Regions from separate parts of the Bradyrhizobium sp. 482_C4_N1_8 genome, predicted to be linked through region 1. Evidence: predicted binding sites of a transcription regulator. Region 1 holds the regulator's gene; each other region holds the start of a gene.
The links. Region 1 encodes LexA, which represses DNA repair genes until DNA is damaged. Its sites were predicted from a motif close to TGTTCNNNNTGTGTTCNG; they were not measured.
Positions count from the first base shown of each region.

Region 1 (4,186 bases):
GAAGGTCTTCATCGAACGTGCCCGCCGTCTCAAGCCGCACCAAGCATCGGCCATTTGGCTGCGGAACGGACGTTTAAAATTCAGGCAGGACAGCGCAAACTTCGTGCGGTGGGAGGCACAACGGCTTGGTCCGCCCGATGGCGTTTCGCGGGGCACGAGCAACACCATCTCGCCGGCCTCGGCCGGCGATGGCGATTTTCAATCCTGGCCCGACCTGCCGGCCGGGAATGGCGATGTCAGCCGATCGGCAGGCGGGTGCTGGTTGGCCGGCTGTCGGTGATGGTCTGCGGCTTGTGCTCGCGCTCGCCGAGCGGCTGGGTCACCGGTAGCTGCAGCACGGTCGCACGCTGGCCTTCGACCAGCTGCGTCACCAGCACGGATTTGCCGTCGGGGAATTCGATCGCATCATGATGGCGATCGGGAATGTGCGGATCGATCTTGCCGAACTTGCCGACGCGCGAATTGACGGTGCGCGTCCAGATCCAGCGATTGTCGTAGCGGACGTTGTCGGCGAAGGCGAGCTCCGTTCCCGGGAGCAGGCAGACCGCGACGGTCGGATCGGCCGCGGAGGCAAAGCCGCGCGTCGAGGTGCCGCGGAAGGTTGTCGTGACGATCGTCTCGCCGACTTCGGCGGGACGCGACGCGACGGCATGCAGGCTGTAGTCACACATCGGGTGCTCCTCATGCAGGGATAGCGACCCACGTCTCTTAATCGAGGCGCAGGCCTCTATCAGAGTGGAAATACCAAACGTTCTGCCGGGTTGTAGGCAAATCTACGGCTCGCCGCCGCAGGCCGCAATCACATTAACTTTCCCGAATCCACCAGGAACAAAGCCCGCCCCTTTGCATTCCGCAGGCGCGTGTCAGCGCCCCGCAGGCGCCGACCAGCCGGAATATTGCCAGCCCGGCCGCGACGGTTGGTCGACGGCGTCGAGGGCCTTGCGGACTTGCTCGCTTACGGCGGTATCCTTGCGGGCATGGGGCCGCGATTGCGCGGCCAAGGCTTGCGCGGCCGATGCTGCGATCAGCGCCACAGCAACTGTGCTCAGAACGATCTGGCGCATGACTTCTCCTCGAACCTGAAGGCCGCGAAGCAGGGCTGCTTCGTGTGGCGTGCCGAGGATGTACCGCTGGAGGAGGGGCCGGATAATCTGCGCGAAACCAGAAAGACTATCCAGCGGAAGCGGACAATCGTCCGCTCCAATCCCGGATCGGCGATGCCGATCGAAAGCGCGCGGGGCGCGAAATGACCGATACCGGCACGTTCGGTATCAATACTTCCGGTACAGTCCGATCAGCTTGCCCTGGATCTTCACCCGGTTGGGCGGCAGAATGCGGACCTCATAGGCCGCATTGGCGGGCTCGAGCGCGATCGAGGCGCCGCGGCGGCGGAAGCGCTTGAGCGTCGCCTCCTCGTCGTCGATCAGCGCCACCACGATATCGCCGGTATCGGCGCTCTCGTTGCGCTGGATCAGCGCCATGTCGCCGTCGAGAATGCCGGCCTCGACCATGGAATCGCCGCGCACTTCGAGCGCGTAATGTTCGCCCGAGCCGAGCATGTCAGGCGGTACGCTGATGGTGTGGCTGCGGGTCTGCAAGGCCTCGATCGGCGTACCGGCCGCGATGCGGCCCATCACGGGGACCGCGACGGGGCGCTCGCCCTCGTCCGGCGGCGGGCTCGAAGTCGTGCGGACCTTGCCGAGATTGCCTTCGATGACGCTCGGCGTGAAGCCGCGGCGGCTGCCGGCGGCGGCCTGAAGCTCGGGCAGCTTGATCACCTCGATGGCGCGGGCCCGGTTGGGCAGGCGCCGGATGAAGCCGCGCTCCTCGAGCGCGGTGATCAGGCGATGGATGCCCGATTTCGAGCGCAGGTCGAGCGCGTCCTTCATCTCATCGAAGGAGGGCGGCACGCCGCTTTCCTTCAGTCGTTCGCTGATGAACCGCAGGAGCTCGTATTGTTTGCGCGTTAACATCTCGACCAAAATCCCCCGGTTGATGTCGTTCGATTCCGAGACGCTGAATTCAGCAGTAAGCCGCTACATTCTCGAAACAAATCATGAACGGACACTATATGTTCGATACATGTTCCGCAACTGCTTAATTTACCGTGAACGCGACAAAGTTCGCGGAACGCACGCGAACGAAGCGCTCAGACGGGCAGCCGCAAGACCTCGCAAGGCGTGCCGGCTTCGGCCTTCGACGCGAATGGCGCGCGCACGAGAAGTGCCTGTGCCGCAGCGAGATTCGCAAGCAGCGAGGAATCCTGGTGATTGACCGGAAGGGCGACGAGCGTGCCGTCGTCGCGCAGCTCGAGGCGTGCGCGCAGGTAATCCTCGCGCTGGTCATTGGCGCCGACATCGCGGCCGAGCACCGCGCGTTCGCGGCGGTGATGAATCATCGAACGGCCCGAAAGCGCGCGAATCAACGGCACCATGAACAGGAAGCCGCAAACGTAGGATGACACGGGATTGCCGGGCAGGCCGATCACGCGCATCGCGCCGAGCCGCCCGTTCATCATCGGCTTGCCCGGCCGCATCGCGATCTTCCAGAACGCCATCGAGATACCTTCGTCCCTCAGCGCCTGCTGGACCAGATCGTGGTCCCCGACCGACGCGCCGCCGGTCGTGATCAGGATGTCGGCGCCGCTCTCCCGCGCGCGGCCGATGCCGGCCGTGGTGGCCTCCAGCGTATCGGCGGCAACGCCGAGGTCGATGGTATCGGCGCCCTCGCTGCGGGCGAGCGCGTGCAGGGCGTAGCCGTTGGAATAGACGATCTGGCCGTGGCCCGGCGTCGTACCCGGCATCACCAGCTCGTCGCCGGTCGCGAGGATCGCGACCTTCGGGCGTCGCCGGACTGGCAGTTGCGGGTAATTCATGCCGGCGGCGAGCGCGAGGTCGCGCTCGGTGAGCCGGGCCCCTTTGCGCAGCAGCACGTCGCCTTCCGAGAAGTCGACGCCGGCGGGGCGGATGTGCCGCCCCGTTACGGCAGCTTCCTTGATCGTTATGCGCTTGCCGTCCGCGATCGTGTCCTCCTGGATCACGACCGCATCAGCGCCATCGGGAACGACACCGCCGGTGAAGATACGCACGGCCTCGCCGGCGCCGACCGATCCCGCAAACGGGCGGCCCGCCGCGACCTCGCCAATCAGGGTGAGCTGGGAGTCGATCTTCGCCGCATCGACCGCGCGCACCGCATAGCCGTCCATTGCCGACATCGCCTGCGGCGGCTGCGTGCGCCGCGCGGCGACGTCGCGCGCGAGCACGCGGTGGAAGGCTGCGTCGAGCGCGATCATCTCTTCAGGCAGCGGCTCTGCGCCCGCCAGCACCGCAGCGAGCGCGTCGGAAACCGGCATCAGGGCCACGGGTGAAAACTCCTGCTGGGCCCGTTCGGGCAAATCGGCGGCGAGAGTTCTAGCCGAGTGCAGGCGCAGAGGCAAAACAGTGGCCGCGCAGGATGATTTATCCTGCGTCATCCGCTCTGCGATGAAGGGTGAGCATCAAGTCCGCCGCGGCATGATCCAGAAGGCGAGACAGACCGGTACGAGGATGGCCATGGCGAGGACGAGAAGGACGAGAGCCACGGCCAGCATCGGTCAACTCCCCGGCGGCTTGTACGGACTGACGTCCGGCGCTGCGGGGCCCTGATCCTTGTCAGGCAGCGGGTCGGCCTGGGATTTCAGGTCGGCGGCCTTGCTGATCAGTTTTGCGGAGAGGTCAGAATCCGAGGTGGTTCTGGCGAATTTCATCAGCAGAGAGGCTTGCTTGGTAAGGTAGGTTTTGCCCAACACGACGATAAGCCCGATGTAGAATTCACAACGGACTCATGAGTCCCGAGAGGGGCAATCGTTCCGGGAACTCCGTATAAAAATGCACAAAGGGTTTTGGTTCCTCGCCCCCAGGCAAAATAGTTCCACTCGCGGCCCGTCGGCTTGCCGGCCAGAGGTCAGATTCCGAGCGCCTTGAGGGCATTCCCGACGTCGCGGGGCGAGGTCACGTGGACCGCGGTCAGGCCGCGCGACCGCGCTCCTTCGATGTTCTCGGCAAGATCGTCGAAGAACACGATACGGTTCGCCGGCACGCCGATCGCGGCCACGACATGGTCGAAGGCCTCCACATCCGGTTTGCGCAGGCCGATGCTGGACGACAGATACAGCTCGCGGAAATGGCCGAGCAGGCCGGCATATTCC
Region 1 is NZ_CP197231.1:4,318,383-4,322,568, forward strand. It holds gene AB7Z56_RS20625 (GAF domain-containing protein) at 1-12, opposite strand, end outside; gene AB7Z56_RS20630 (hypothetical protein) at 237-671, opposite strand; gene AB7Z56_RS20635 (hypothetical protein) at 918-1,250, shown strand; gene lexA (transcriptional repressor LexA) at 1,272-1,973, opposite strand; gene AB7Z56_RS20645 (molybdopterin molybdotransferase MoeA) at 2,150-3,361, opposite strand; gene AB7Z56_RS20650 (hypothetical protein) at 3,593-3,745, opposite strand; gene AB7Z56_RS20655 (HAD family hydrolase) at 3,943-4,186, opposite strand, start outside.

Region 2 (4,186 bases), 3.0 Mb from region 1:
CGGAGGCGAAATCGCGCACGCGCCGCAGCAGGCGGCCGGCGATGCGCGGCGTGCCGCGGGCGCGGCGCGCGATCTCGTTGGCACCGTCGGCGCTCATGCCGACATTGAGCACGCGCGCGCCGCGGGTGACGATGCTTTCCAGCTCTTCGATCGTATAGAAGTTGAGGCGGACCGGGATGCCGAAGCGATCGCGCAAGGGATTGGTGAGGAGGCCGGCGCGCGTGGTGGCGCCGACGAGCGTGAATTTCGACAGCTCGATCTTCACCGAGCGTGCCGCCGGGCCCTCGCCGATGATCAGGTCGAGCTGAAAGTCCTCCATCGCGGGATAGAGCACCTCTTCCACCGCCGGGCTGAGCCGATGGATCTCGTCGATGAAGAGCACGTCGCGCTCTTCGAGGTTGGTGAGGAGCGCGGCGAGATCGCCGGCCTTGGCGATCACCGGACCCGAGGTCGCGCGAAAGCCGACGCCGAGCTCCTTGGCGACGATCTGCGCCAGCGTGGTCTTGCCGAGGCCGGGCGGGCCTACGAACAGCACGTGATCGAGCGCCTCGCCGCGCTTGCGTGCCGCCTCGATGAAGATCGAGAGGTTCTTGCGCGCCTGCTGCTGGCCGACGAAATCGGACAGCGACTGCGGGCGTAGCGCGGTGTCGCCGACGTCATCGGAGCGGCGCTCGGGCGTGACGATGCGTGGGGGAGTGGTCATGCGGGCAGGATAACACGATGCAGCGGTTTCGCGAGCCACCAGCACAGGCTGGCCGGAATGACGGCGACGACGGCGAGCATCGCCGAAAGCTTCAGCGCCTCGGGCGCGGAACGGACACTCGGCACGATCACCGCCGAGGTTTCGGAGGGCACGACGAACATGCCAACCATGACGAAGCCGGCCGCGCCCACGGCCGCGGCGAGCCACGCCATCCAGATCATGTTGAGATCGGCGTAGACCGCCGCCAACGCAAATATCAGGCCGGCGACGACTGCAGGAAGGAACGAGGCGAGAATCGTGACGATGGCCAACAGCACGACCGCGATCGAAACCAGAGCACGCAGTGCTTCCAGTTCGAGGAACACGAGAAACATCTGCAGCACCGCGGCGCCGAGCGCCGTTACCGTCACAGCAACCAACGCGGCGGTCGTCAGCGGCCCGACAATGGAGAAAATCACGACGATACCGGCCACGCGCGAAAGGCGACGAAGCAGGGCGGCGACGGGATTGGCGTGGGCCGCGCTCACTTCGACAGCTCCTTCAGGCCTAGCCGGATGAGTTGCGCGGTCTCGGCGCTCTCGCCCGCGCTGCGCGATGCCGATGCGATGGCCGCAGCCGCCTGCGGCTGGCCGTAGCCGAGATTGACCAGCGCAGAGATCGCGTCCGCCACCGGGCGCGGCGCGCGCTGGTCGTCGACGGCGCCGGCGAGATGGACGACGGCGGGATCGACATTGGCGAAGGCTGGCGCCTTGTCCTTCAGCTCGGTAACGATGCGCTCGGCAACCTTGGGGCCGACGCCCGGCGTGCGTGCCACCGCGGCCTTGTCGCGCAGCGCGATCGCGTTGGCGAGATCGGAAGGCGCCAGCGTGCCGAGCACGGCGAGCGCGACCTTGGCGCCGACGCCCTGCACGGTCTGGAGCAGGCGAAACCATTCGCGCTCCTGATCGGTGCGGAAACCGAACAGCTTTATCTGGTCCTCGCGGACATAAGTCTCGATCGACAGCACCGCGGCCTCGCCGGGCGAGGGCAGATGCTGCAGCGTGCGGGCCGAGCAATGCACCTGATAGCCGACCCCGCCGACGTCGAGGAGCACATAATCCTCGCCGTAGGAATCGATCAGGCCCTTGAGCTTGCCGATCATCTCGGGACCTCAGCTACGGCAGGCACTTCTCTCTCGTCATGGCCGGGCTTGACCCGGCCATCCACGCCTTTGACATCGACGAGAAAGAACGTGGATGCCCGGGACAAGCCCGGGCATGACGCCGGCGATGCATGACGATTGATCATATCCCCACCACCTTCAGCCTGAGCGCCGTGCTCTGGCGGTGATGGGCGTGGGTGATCGCGATGGCGAGCGCGTCGGCGGCGTCCGCTGACGGCGGCTCGGCTTTCGGCAGCAAGATCTTCAGCATCATCGCGATCTGGTGCTTGTCGGCGTGGCCGGCGCCGACCACCGTCTTCTTGACCTGGTTCGGCGCGTATTCGGCGACGGTAATGCCGAACATCGCGGGCGCCAGCATGGCGACGCCGCGGGCCTGGCCGAGCTTCAGCGTCGCGACGCCGTCCTTGTTCACAAAGGTCTGCTCGACCGCGGCTTCCATCGGCTTGTGACCGGACAGGACGGCGGCAAGCCCCTCATGGATCGCGAGCAGCCGGCTCGCCAGCGGCAGATCGTCCGGTGGTTCCACCGAGCCGCAGGCGACGTAGATCAAACGATTGCCCTCGGCCTCGATCACGCCCCAGCCGGTGCGGCGCAGGCCGGGGTCGATGCCGATGATGCGAACGGGGCCACGAATCGGGAGCGCAGTCATGGGCCAGTGATAGCGGCTGGCTGCGGTGGGGGAAACAGAAACAGAACGGAAGTAACAGGGGAAGTGGGGCTCGTCGGAGATCGCCGCGCTGCCCGCAGCACCCTCCGACGTCATACCCCGCGAAAGCGGGGTATCCAGTACGCCGCGGCTTCTCCGTTTCCCTCAGACGTCTCTGGAATACTGGGTCGCCCGGTCAAGCCGGGCGACGACAGCGGAATCCGGGGCTGGTGGCGACCTCAGCCGCCAATCTTCGCCATCAGCGCGTCCGACACCTCGAAATTGGCGTAGACGTGCTGGACGTCGTCGTGCTCGTTGAGCAGGTCCATCAGCTTCAAAAGCTTCTCGCCGGTCTCGTCGTCGACCGCGACCGTATTCTGCGGCTTCCAGATCAGAGCGGCCTTGCGCGGCTCGCCGAACTTGGCTTCCAGCGCCTTGGCGACGTCGCGATAGCCTTCGGTCGAGGCGTAGATCTCGTGTCCACCTTCGCCCGATACCACGTCGTCGGCGCCGGCCTCGATCGCGGCATCCAGCACCGCGTCGTCGGAGGCGACGCTGCGGTCGTATTCGATGATGCCGGTGCGGTCGAACATGAAGGAGACCGAGCCGGTTTCGCCGAGATTGCCGCCCGACTTGGTGAAGAAGGAGCGGATGTCGGAGGCGGCGCGGTTGCGGTTGTCGGTCAGCGCCTCGACGATGACGGCGACGCCGCCGGGGCCGTAACCCTCGTAGCGGATCTCGTCATAGTTCTCGCCCTCATTGCCGAGCGCCTTCTTGACGGCGCGCTCGATATTGTCCTTCGGCATGTTCTCCTGGCGCGCCGCGATGATGGCGGCACGCAGGCGCGGGTTCATGTTGGGGTCGGGGGTGCCCAGCTTGGCCGCGACGGTGATTTCCCGCGCCAGCTTGCCGAACAGCTTCGACTTCTGGGCATCCTGCCGCCCCTTGCGGTGCATGATGTTCTTGAATTGGGAATGTCCGGCCATGCGTGTCTCGTAAGGAATCGTGCGCCAAAGGTGAGCGTGGGAAGCGCGGCCTTATAGGCCGCCAACCCACCGGAATGAAAGAGGCTCTACGACTTTAAGGTAATACCGTAGTGTCCCGTGCCTAGGAGTCAGGCACCGTTAACCCTGATTTCATTCCGGCTTGCGAAAATAGCAACCGCCCGTTCCCCGACAAGAGTGACCTGATGGCGTTCGCATTGTTTCGGAAGCGTCTGCCCGACTTGTCCACGCCCGTGGCACCCCCACAGGCCGCGCCGTCGCCGGCCGATCCCGCGCCCGCCCTGTCGGCCGAGGGCGATTCCGCCAGGGAAATCCTGGAACTGCTGGAACTCGAGCTCGGCGCCATGATCCGCCAGCTCGAGCGCGCCGCCAATTCGGTGGCCGGCGGCGCGGAGGCGACCGCGGCAACGCTCGCGGACATTCGCGAGCGCACCGACGCCCTCACCGGTCGGACCAATGCCGCGCAGTCGAACGCCTCGACCTTCGCCCATGCCGCCGACAAGTTCACCCAGTCCGCGCAAGGCATCGGCGCGCAGGTGCGCGAGGCCGGCAAGCTCGCCGACGAAGCCAGCGCCGCGGCGCAGGAAGCCCGCGCCAATGTCGACCGCCTGCGCGAATCCTCCGCCGCCATCGGCAATGTCGTCAATCTGATCGCGCAGATCGCGCGGCAG
Region 2 is NZ_CP197231.1:1,315,000-1,319,185, reverse strand. It holds gene ruvB (Holliday junction branch migration DNA helicase RuvB) at 1-703, opposite strand, end outside; gene AB7Z56_RS06140 (hypothetical protein) at 700-1,230, opposite strand; gene ruvA (Holliday junction branch migration protein RuvA) at 1,227-1,844, opposite strand; gene ruvC (crossover junction endodeoxyribonuclease RuvC) at 1,987-2,514, opposite strand; gene AB7Z56_RS06125 (YebC/PmpR family DNA-binding transcriptional regulator) at 2,751-3,497, opposite strand; gene AB7Z56_RS06120 (methyl-accepting chemotaxis protein) at 3,701-4,186, shown strand, end outside.
Region 2: the regulator LexA is predicted to act here: its motif matches at 2,545-2,562, upstream of ruvC (crossover junction endodeoxyribonuclease RuvC).

Region 3 (4,186 bases), 2.4 Mb from region 1:
CCTTCGTCGTCGAACACCTCTCCTTCGTAAAGACCGTCGCGAAAGATCCAGAAGCGCAGGCCTTCGGCATCCTCGATGCGGAAATAATCCCGCGTCAATTGCTTGCCGTCCTGCCGCCACCATTCCATCGCGATGCGCTCGGGCCCTTCCACCCGCACCACCGCATGCAGCGCGCGCCGCCAGGTGAACTGATGCGGCGGGCCGTCGGGCACGGTCGCGAACGGCACCTTGATCGGCTCCGGTCTGTCGAACAGCCGCAGGGGGCGCAGCGGCGGCTCGCTCTCGGCGCGCGCCGGCCATTCGGCCTGCATGGCCACGGCGAGATGGTGCTGGGCAGGCGCGGCCAGCACCGCACATTCCGGGATATGGGTATCCTCAGGCAAATGCACGACGACGCGCTTTCCGCCGATGCGCGCGGCGATGCGGTCGATCAGCGCGGCGAGCTCGTCATTGTCATGGACATGGGCGTCGAGATCGCGCTGCTCCTGCACCACGATCTCGGTGCGGCTTGCCGACAGTCGTACCATGTCGAAACCGAAGCCGGGATCCAGCGGATCGGCGAGCGCATCGAGGCGCTCGCGGAACAGCCGGTCGATGACTTTGCTTTGCGTGACCGGCCGCCCGGTCTCGACCATGATCGCGCGCACCACGCCGTCGGTGCGAAAGAAGGCGGCTTCCAGGCGCCGCGCACCCTTGCCCTGCTTCTCCATGGACGCGATCAGCGTGTCGGCCAGCCGCGACAGCGTCATCGCGATCATGGTGTCGGTGGCGATCGGTTCGGCAAAGCGCTTCTCCACGATGTAATCCGGCAGCGGTTTGCGCGGATTGATCGGGGCATCGCCATGCCCCTGCGCATGCGCGAGCAGCGTGGAGAACCGCGCGCCGAACCGCGCCGTGATCTCATGCGGCTCGCGCGAGGCGACATCGCCGATGGTTTTCAGGCCGGCGCGACGCAGGCCCGTGGTGATGGCCTCGCCCGCACCGAGCGCGGACACCGGCAGCCGGCTGACCGCCGCCGCCTCCCCGCCATCGGCGACGATGGTGCCGGAGGCCTGCCGCGTCAGCGTGCGCGCGCAGACCGAGGTGCCGGCGATCGCCGCGCTGACGGCAAAACCCTGACGGGCGAGCCCGCGGACGAAGGTCTGCAACAACGCAGCCTCGCCGCCGAACAGATGCGCGCAGCCGGTGATGTCCAGAAACAGCCCGTGCGGCGGATCGAGCGCCACCAGCGGCGTGAAGCGATCGCACCAGTCGGCGACGTCGCTGAGCGTCTTCGCATCGGCCACGACATCGGCGTCGAACACTTTCAAGTCCGGACACATCGCCCGTGCATTGGCCAGGGGCTGGCCGATGTGCAAGCCGAGGCGCTCGGCGGCTTCGTCCAGCGCATGGATCACCAGCGCATTGTTGTCCTTGATGACGACGATGCTCGGATCATTGGTCTTACCCAGCGCGCCGAAGAACCGCTGAATCCGATCGATGGGCAGGCGTGGCAGCCACAGGCTGAGGATACGTCGACGGTTCAGAGAACTGGCACTCATCACATTTCCATTCCATGATCCACCGGCCGCAGGGGCCATGACGATTGCGCAAGAGCTCGGCATCGAAGCGCGGCGCGCCCCAGGCACTCCATGCCGGGCCCGGCGGCGAATGCGCCGCGCGCAGCATCCATCGCGTCTCCGCGGTCGAGGGCAGCGGCTGCGCGGCCATCCGCAACATCAGGCCGGTGACACCGGACGATTGCGCGGCCAGTGTCAGCTTACGGCTCGCCACGAGATCGAACTGCCGCGTCTCACCCCAGAGCTCGAGCACGACGGCGCCAAGCGCGTCGCAGGCGAGCGCATCGGCCGAGGTCCGCAACGCGCTCTCGACATCGGCGGCGCGCACCATCACCACGCGGCGCGGATCGAGACCGATCTCGGCAAGCCCGCTCATCGACAGCGCGCCGGTCTCGAGTTCCGAAAAATCCTGCCGCACCCACAGCAGCGGCCGGCGCCGCGAGACACGCCCCGCAAGCCCCATGACAAAACCCGTCGCGGCGGTTCCCTGCCGGCCCTCGCAAAACACCTCGTGGATCACCGCGCGCGCGAGCCCGCCCTTCAGCGCGCTGTCGACCTCGTCGTGGCCGAGCGCGACGCGATCGTGCTGATGCACGACCTCCGCCGTCTCGATGCGCTCGATCTGGCCGCGCAAGGTCGCAAGCGCGTTCATCCGTGCGCCGCTCATATACGCCGCTCCTTCAGAGGTGATTGCCGAGGTTCTCAAAAATAAGAACCTGCGGCTGGCTCATTTGTTCATGATATGTTCTAATATAAAGCTAACAGCGGCCGGGGAGTCAATCGAATTGGTGCTCATCCGGATTCGTAAGCTGAATCAAAGGGATTCCACGATGGACGTACAACGCAAGCTGGAGATTCTGGCTGATGCCGCCAAATACGATGCGTCGTGCGCCTCCAGCGGCACCGAGAAGCGGGATTCCAGCGACGGCAAGGGCATGGGCTCGACCGCACCGGGCATGGGCATCTGCCATTCCTACGCGCCGGACGGACGCTGCATCTCGCTGCTCAAAGTGCTCCTGACCAACGCCTGCAATTACAACTGCCTTTATTGCGTCAACCGCGCCTCTTCCAACGTGCCGCGTGCCCGCTTCACCATCGACGAAGTGGTCAAGCTCACGCTCGACTTCTACCGGCGCAATTACATCGAGGGCTTGTTTCTCTCCTCCGGCATCATCCGCAGCCCCGACTACACCATGGAGCAGGTGGTCAGCGTCGCGCGCAAACTGCGCGAGGAGCATCACTTTCGCGGCTACATCCATCTCAAGACCATTCCCGAGGCCGACGACGCGCTGATCGCGGAAGCCGGCAAATATGCAGATCGCCTCTCCATCAACATCGAGATGCCTGAGGAGACGAGCCTGCAGCAATACGCACCGGAAAAGGATGTGCGCGCGATCCGCCGCACCATGGGCCGGCTGCGGCTGAAGCTCGACGAGGCTGAGGAAAACCGCAGCACAAAGACGAAGGCGAGGCCGCAGCGCTTCGCGCCCGCCGGACAGAGCACGCAGATGATCGTCGGCGCCGACGCGGCCTCCGATCACACCATTCTCCACACCAGCTCCAATCTCTATGGCTCCTACAGGCTGCGGCGCGTCTATTACTCCGCCTTCAGCCCGATCCCCGATGCCAGCCGCGCTTTGCCTCTGGTACAGCCGCCGCTGCTGCGCGAGCACCGGCTCTACCAGGCCGACTGGCTGATGCGGTTCTACGGTTTCGACGTTGCGGAGATCGTCGATGACAACGCGATGCTGCCGCTCGACATCGATCCGAAGCTCGCCTGGGCGCTGCGCCATCGCGACCGCTTCCCGCTCGACGTCAACCGCGCCAGCCGCGAGGAGCTGTTGCGCGTGCCCGGCTTCGGCACCAAGGCGGTCGAACGCATCATCGCGACCCGGCGCACCACCACGATCCGCCTCTCCGATCTCGCGCGGCTGCACGTGCCCCGCAACAAGGCGCTGCCTTTCATCGTCCTCAGCGATCACCGCCCCGCGCCGCACCGCCTCGACGAGGCGCGGCTGATCGAACGGTTCAAGCCGAAGGCAACACAACTGGGGTTTGGCTTCTGATGCAGTACATCACCCTCGACACCGAAACCGATTTCGACGGCTGGCGCAAAGCCGCGCGGTCGCTCGTGCTGCATCATGTGCCGCCAACCGATGCCACCTGGACCGTACAAGGCGGCGAAGCCGAGCTGTTCGCACCGCCCGCGCCGTCTCCGATATTTGAGGTGAACGACGGCACCTTCAACGTCTCGGCAAAATTCGTCGAGCTCGCCAAGGCCGCGATCCTGCATCGCGACGGCGAGCGCTTTGCGATCCTCTATCGCCTGCTCTGGCGCTTGAAAGACAATCACGATCTCATCGAGGTCGCGACCGATCCCGATGTCGCGCAAGTCACCGCCATGGCAAGAGCAGTCCATCGCGACGAGCACAAGATGCATGCCTTCGTGCGCTTCCGCGAGATCGGACGCGAGCGCGCGGCGCATTACGTCGCCTGGTTCGAGCCGGAGCATCACATCGTCGAGCTTGCCGCGCCGTTCTTTGCCAAGCGCTTCGCCGACATGCCCTGGTCGATCCTGACACCCGATCTGTGTGCGCATTGGGACGGCCACGCGCTCTCGTTCACGT
Region 3 is NZ_CP197231.1:6,680,158-6,684,343, forward strand. It holds gene AB7Z56_RS31780 (Y-family DNA polymerase) at 1-1,541, opposite strand, end outside; gene AB7Z56_RS31785 (ImuA family protein) at 1,444-2,226, opposite strand; gene AB7Z56_RS31790 (putative DNA modification/repair radical SAM protein) at 2,390-3,625, shown strand; gene AB7Z56_RS31795 (UdgX family uracil-DNA binding protein) at 3,625-4,186, shown strand, end outside.
Region 3: the regulator LexA is predicted to act here: its motif matches at 2,292-2,309, upstream of AB7Z56_RS31785 (ImuA family protein).

Region 4 (4,186 bases), 4.3 Mb from region 1:
ATTGCGTCGCCGTGTGCAGCGGATTCTGACACAGCGCGGAGAGATAGGCGACGAAGATCACGGTGCCGATGGCGCTGGTAAAGTTCTCGCAGGTGATGGCAAAGGCCAGCGCCCATTGGCTGGTGCCGACGAATGCCAGCCAGGAGAAGGAGAGATTGGCGAGCGCCTGCACCACGCCGCCGATCCACAGGCTGGTCGCGAGCGAATAGCGCCGCGCGAGGAAGCCGCCGGCAAAGCCGCCGATCAGCGTTGCCGCGAGACCAACGCCCTTCACGATCGCCGCATAATCGTTGCGGGAAAAGCCGAGGTCGATCACGAACGGCGCGGTCATGGTGCCGGAGAAGGCGTCGGTGAACTTGAACAGCACGACGAAGGCGAGCGCGGCGAGCGCATCCTTGCGCGACAGGAATTCCGAGAAGGCTCCGATCGCCGCGTGCAGCACGCGCGCGAACGCCGTCTCGGTTTGTGTCGCGGCTTCCGCCCGCACCGATTGCTCGGGCTCTGTCGCGGCCAGCGCGGTGATCGTGCCGATCAGCACCATCGCCGCCATCACCACGTAGCCCCACATCCAGGCCGACGCGCGCGGAATGCCGGTGCCCTCGAAGCCGGACACGATGAACAGCGCGCCCGCGGTCGAGACCAGCATGCCGATGCGGTAGGCCGCGACGTAGGAAGCCATTCCGGCAGCCTGCTCGCTCTCCGGCAGGCTCTCGACGCGGAACGCGTCGACCACGATGTCCTGCGTCGAGGACGTCGTCGCGACCAGCAGCGCGCCGAGCGCGACGTAGAACGGCGAGCGCGCGGGATCGGTAAGCGCCAGCAGCAGGATCGCGATGATCAGCAGCAATTGCGAGAACAGCAGCCAACCGCGCCGCCGCCCGAACGCGCGAGTGAACAGCGGCACATGCAGCGCATCCACCAGCGGCGCCCACAGGAATTTCAGCGTGTAGGGCGTGCCGACCAGCGCAAACAGCCCGATGGTCTTGAGGTCGACCCCGGCCTCGCGCATCCACACCAGCAGCGTCGAGCCCGACAGCGCCAGCGGCAGCCCGGACGAGAAGCCGAGGAACAGCACGATCAGCACCCGCGGTTGCAGGTACACGGCCAGGCCATCGCGCCAGGACGTGGGGGCCGTGTCGGGGCTGGCAGGGGAGGTCGCGTCGGGTGCGGTCATGGGGAGGTGTTAGCAGATTCTGGCTGCCACAAGTGAGGTGTCGTCGCCCGGTCAAGCCGGGCGACGACAGTGTGCCTCAAAACTCACTCCCCCGCCTGGAGCTTCCTCGGGAACAGCTCCGCGGCACCGGTTGCCACCAGATGCGGCCCCTCCGGCGCATCGGTCTTGCTGAAATCGAGCTCCTCGATTCGCCCGGCGCGCTTCTCGATCTTGTCGGCGGAGATCAGCACCTGCCGCACGTCCTCGTTGGCGTCGGCAAAATGCTTCTGCAATTTCAGCACGCGGTCGCGCAGGCGTCCCAAATCGTCGCCGAGCTTGATCACCTCGGTGCGGATCTGGTCGGCGGCGTCGCGCATGCGCGCGTCTTTCATGATCTGCTGCATCACCTGGATCGCGAGCATCAGCAGCGAAGGCGACACCAGCACGACGCGGGCGCGATAGGCCTTCTGGATCACGTCGTCGAAACCGTCATGGATCTCGGCGTAGACCGATTCCGACGGCACGAACATCAGCGCCATCTCCTGGGTCTCGCCGGCGACGAGATATTTGTCGGCAATGTCGCTGACATGCTTCATCACGTCGCCGCGCAGCCGCTGCGTGGCGATGCGCTTCTCCTCGTCGGTGCGGGCGTCGTGCAGCGCGGTCATCGCCTCCAGCGGAAATTTTGCGTCGATGCAGAGCGGGCGCTGGTCGGGCAGGAACACCACGCAGTCCGGCCGCTTTCCCGTCGAGAGCGTGAACTGGAACTCGTAGGCGCCCTTCGGCAAGCCGTCCTGGACGATCGCCTCCATCCTTGCCTGGCCGAAGGCGCCGCGCGACTGCTTGTTGGCGAGCACGTCGCGCAGGGTCGTCACCTGCGTGGTGAGGTCGGTGAGGTTCTTGTGCGCGTTGTCGATGATGCCGAGCCGCTCGTGCAGGGCGCGCAGGCTCTCCATGGTGTTGCGGGTCGAGTGTTCCATGGATTGGCCGACCCGATGGGTCACCGAATCCAGCCGCTCGTTGACCGCGCGCGCCATGTCAGCCTGGCGGCCGGCCAGCGCCTGGGTCATGGCGTCGGCTCGGCCGGCAGCCTCGCTCTGGGCGTGCAGCACCTGGCTGAGGCGCTCCTCGAGCTCGTCCGCGCGGATGGCATTGGCCATGGCGAGTTCCGCGCCGCGCCGCCCGGATCGCGCGATCACGACCGCGATCACCAGCAGCAGGATGACGACGAGGGCGCCGAAGCCGATCAGCGCATCGATCGTGCGGACCGGCCAGTCGCCAGCCAGGAAAATGATCTCGTTCATGGCGGCCCTTGTAGCCGATTCGACACCCTCCGCGAACGAATAGCGAACGCTTATGGTTAATAGCCCCCTAATTTTTATGGTTAACGAAACCTGAAGTTTTATGGTTAGCGGAGGGTTAACGGAGTTCCTCGCCGCATTGACCGCATCCGGCATGCGGCTTAAATCGCGGCCATGGCCCTCAGAGAAATCATCATCCTGCCCGACAAGCAGCTGCGTCTGGTCTCCAAGCCGATCGAGAAGGTCACGACGGAGATCCGCAAGCTTGCTGACGACATGTTCGAGACCATGTACGACGCGCCCGGCATCGGGCTCGCGGCGATCCAGATCGCGCAGCCCTTGCGGCTGATCACCATGGACCTCGCCAAGCCTGACCCGGACGGCGAGACAAAGCCGGAGCCGCGTGTCTTCATCAACCCTGAAATCATCGCATCCTCCGAGGATCTGTCGGTCTACGAGGAAGGCTGCCTCTCGATTCCCGAATATTACGAGGAGGTCGAAAGGCCCGCGAAGGTGCGGGTGCGCTTCACCGACCTCGACGGCAAGGTGCACGAGGAGGACGCCGAAGGCCTCTACGCCACCTGCATCCAGCACGAGATCGACCATCTCAACGGCGTGCTGTTCGTCGACTATCTGTCAAAACTCAAGCGCGACCGCGTGATCAAGAAGTTCGAGAAAGCCGCCAAGCGCGCGGAGTAGCCACGTCCTCCGCCGTCATGCCCGGCCTTGTGCCGGGCATCCACGTTCTTTGCCGCCGCGAGCAGCGAGAACGTGGATGGCCGGGACAAGCCCGGCCATGACGAGTAACTTGCTCGTTCCCGAGGATTGTCTCGTCATATGTCTCTCCGCCTGATCTTCATGGGTACGCCCGATTTCTCCGTGCCGACGCTGCTCGAGCTGGTCTCGCACGGCCACGAGATCGCGGCGGTCTATACCCGCGCGCCCAAGCCCGGCGGACGGCGCGGCCTGCAATTGCAGCCGACTCCGGTCGAGGAAGCCGCGCGAAAGCTCGGCGTGCCCGTGCTGACGCCGAAGTCGTTGAAGCCGCCCGAAGCGCTCGACGAGTTTCGTGCCTTTGATGCGGATGCCGCCGTCGTCGTCGCCTACGGCATGATCCTGCCGCAGGCGATCCTCGATGCGCCAAAGCTCGGCTGTTACAATCTGCACGCTTCGCTGCTGCCGCGCTGGCGCGGCGCCGCGCCGATCAACCGCGCGATCATGGAAGGCGATGCGGAGAGCGGCGTCATGGTGATGAAGATGGATGTCGGTCTCGACACCGGTGACGTCGCCATGGCCGAGCGCATCGCGATTCCCGACAACATGACCGCGGTCGATCTGCATGACCGCCTCTCCCGGATCGGTGCCGATCTGATGGTGCGCGCGATGGCCGCGCTCGCCCGCGGCGGGCTCCAGCTCAAGAAGCAGAGCGAGGATGGCGTCACCTACGCCGCCAAGATCGACAAGGCCGAAGCGCGGATCGACTGGTCCAGGCCGGCGCGCGCTGTGCTGCGCCACATCCACGGCCTGTCGCCGTTTCCCGGCGCCTGGGCAGAGCTTGAGAATGCGCGCGTAAAAATCCTGCGCTGCGAGCTGGCGAAGGGCTCCGGTGCACCCGGAGAGGTGCTCGACGACCAGCTCACGATTGCCTGCGGTGAGGGCGCGATCCGCATCCTCGAGCTTCAGCGCGAGGGCAAGGCGCGGATGCAGGCCACGGACTTCCTGCGCGGCGTGC
Region 4 is NZ_CP197231.1:8,581,879-8,586,064, reverse strand. It holds gene AB7Z56_RS40735 (AmpG family muropeptide MFS transporter) at 1-1,174, opposite strand, end outside; gene AB7Z56_RS40730 (DNA recombination protein RmuC) at 1,258-2,457, opposite strand; gene def (peptide deformylase) at 2,629-3,153, shown strand; gene fmt (methionyl-tRNA formyltransferase) at 3,292-4,186, shown strand, end outside.
Region 4: the regulator LexA is predicted to act here: its motif matches at 2,489-2,506, upstream of AB7Z56_RS40730 (DNA recombination protein RmuC).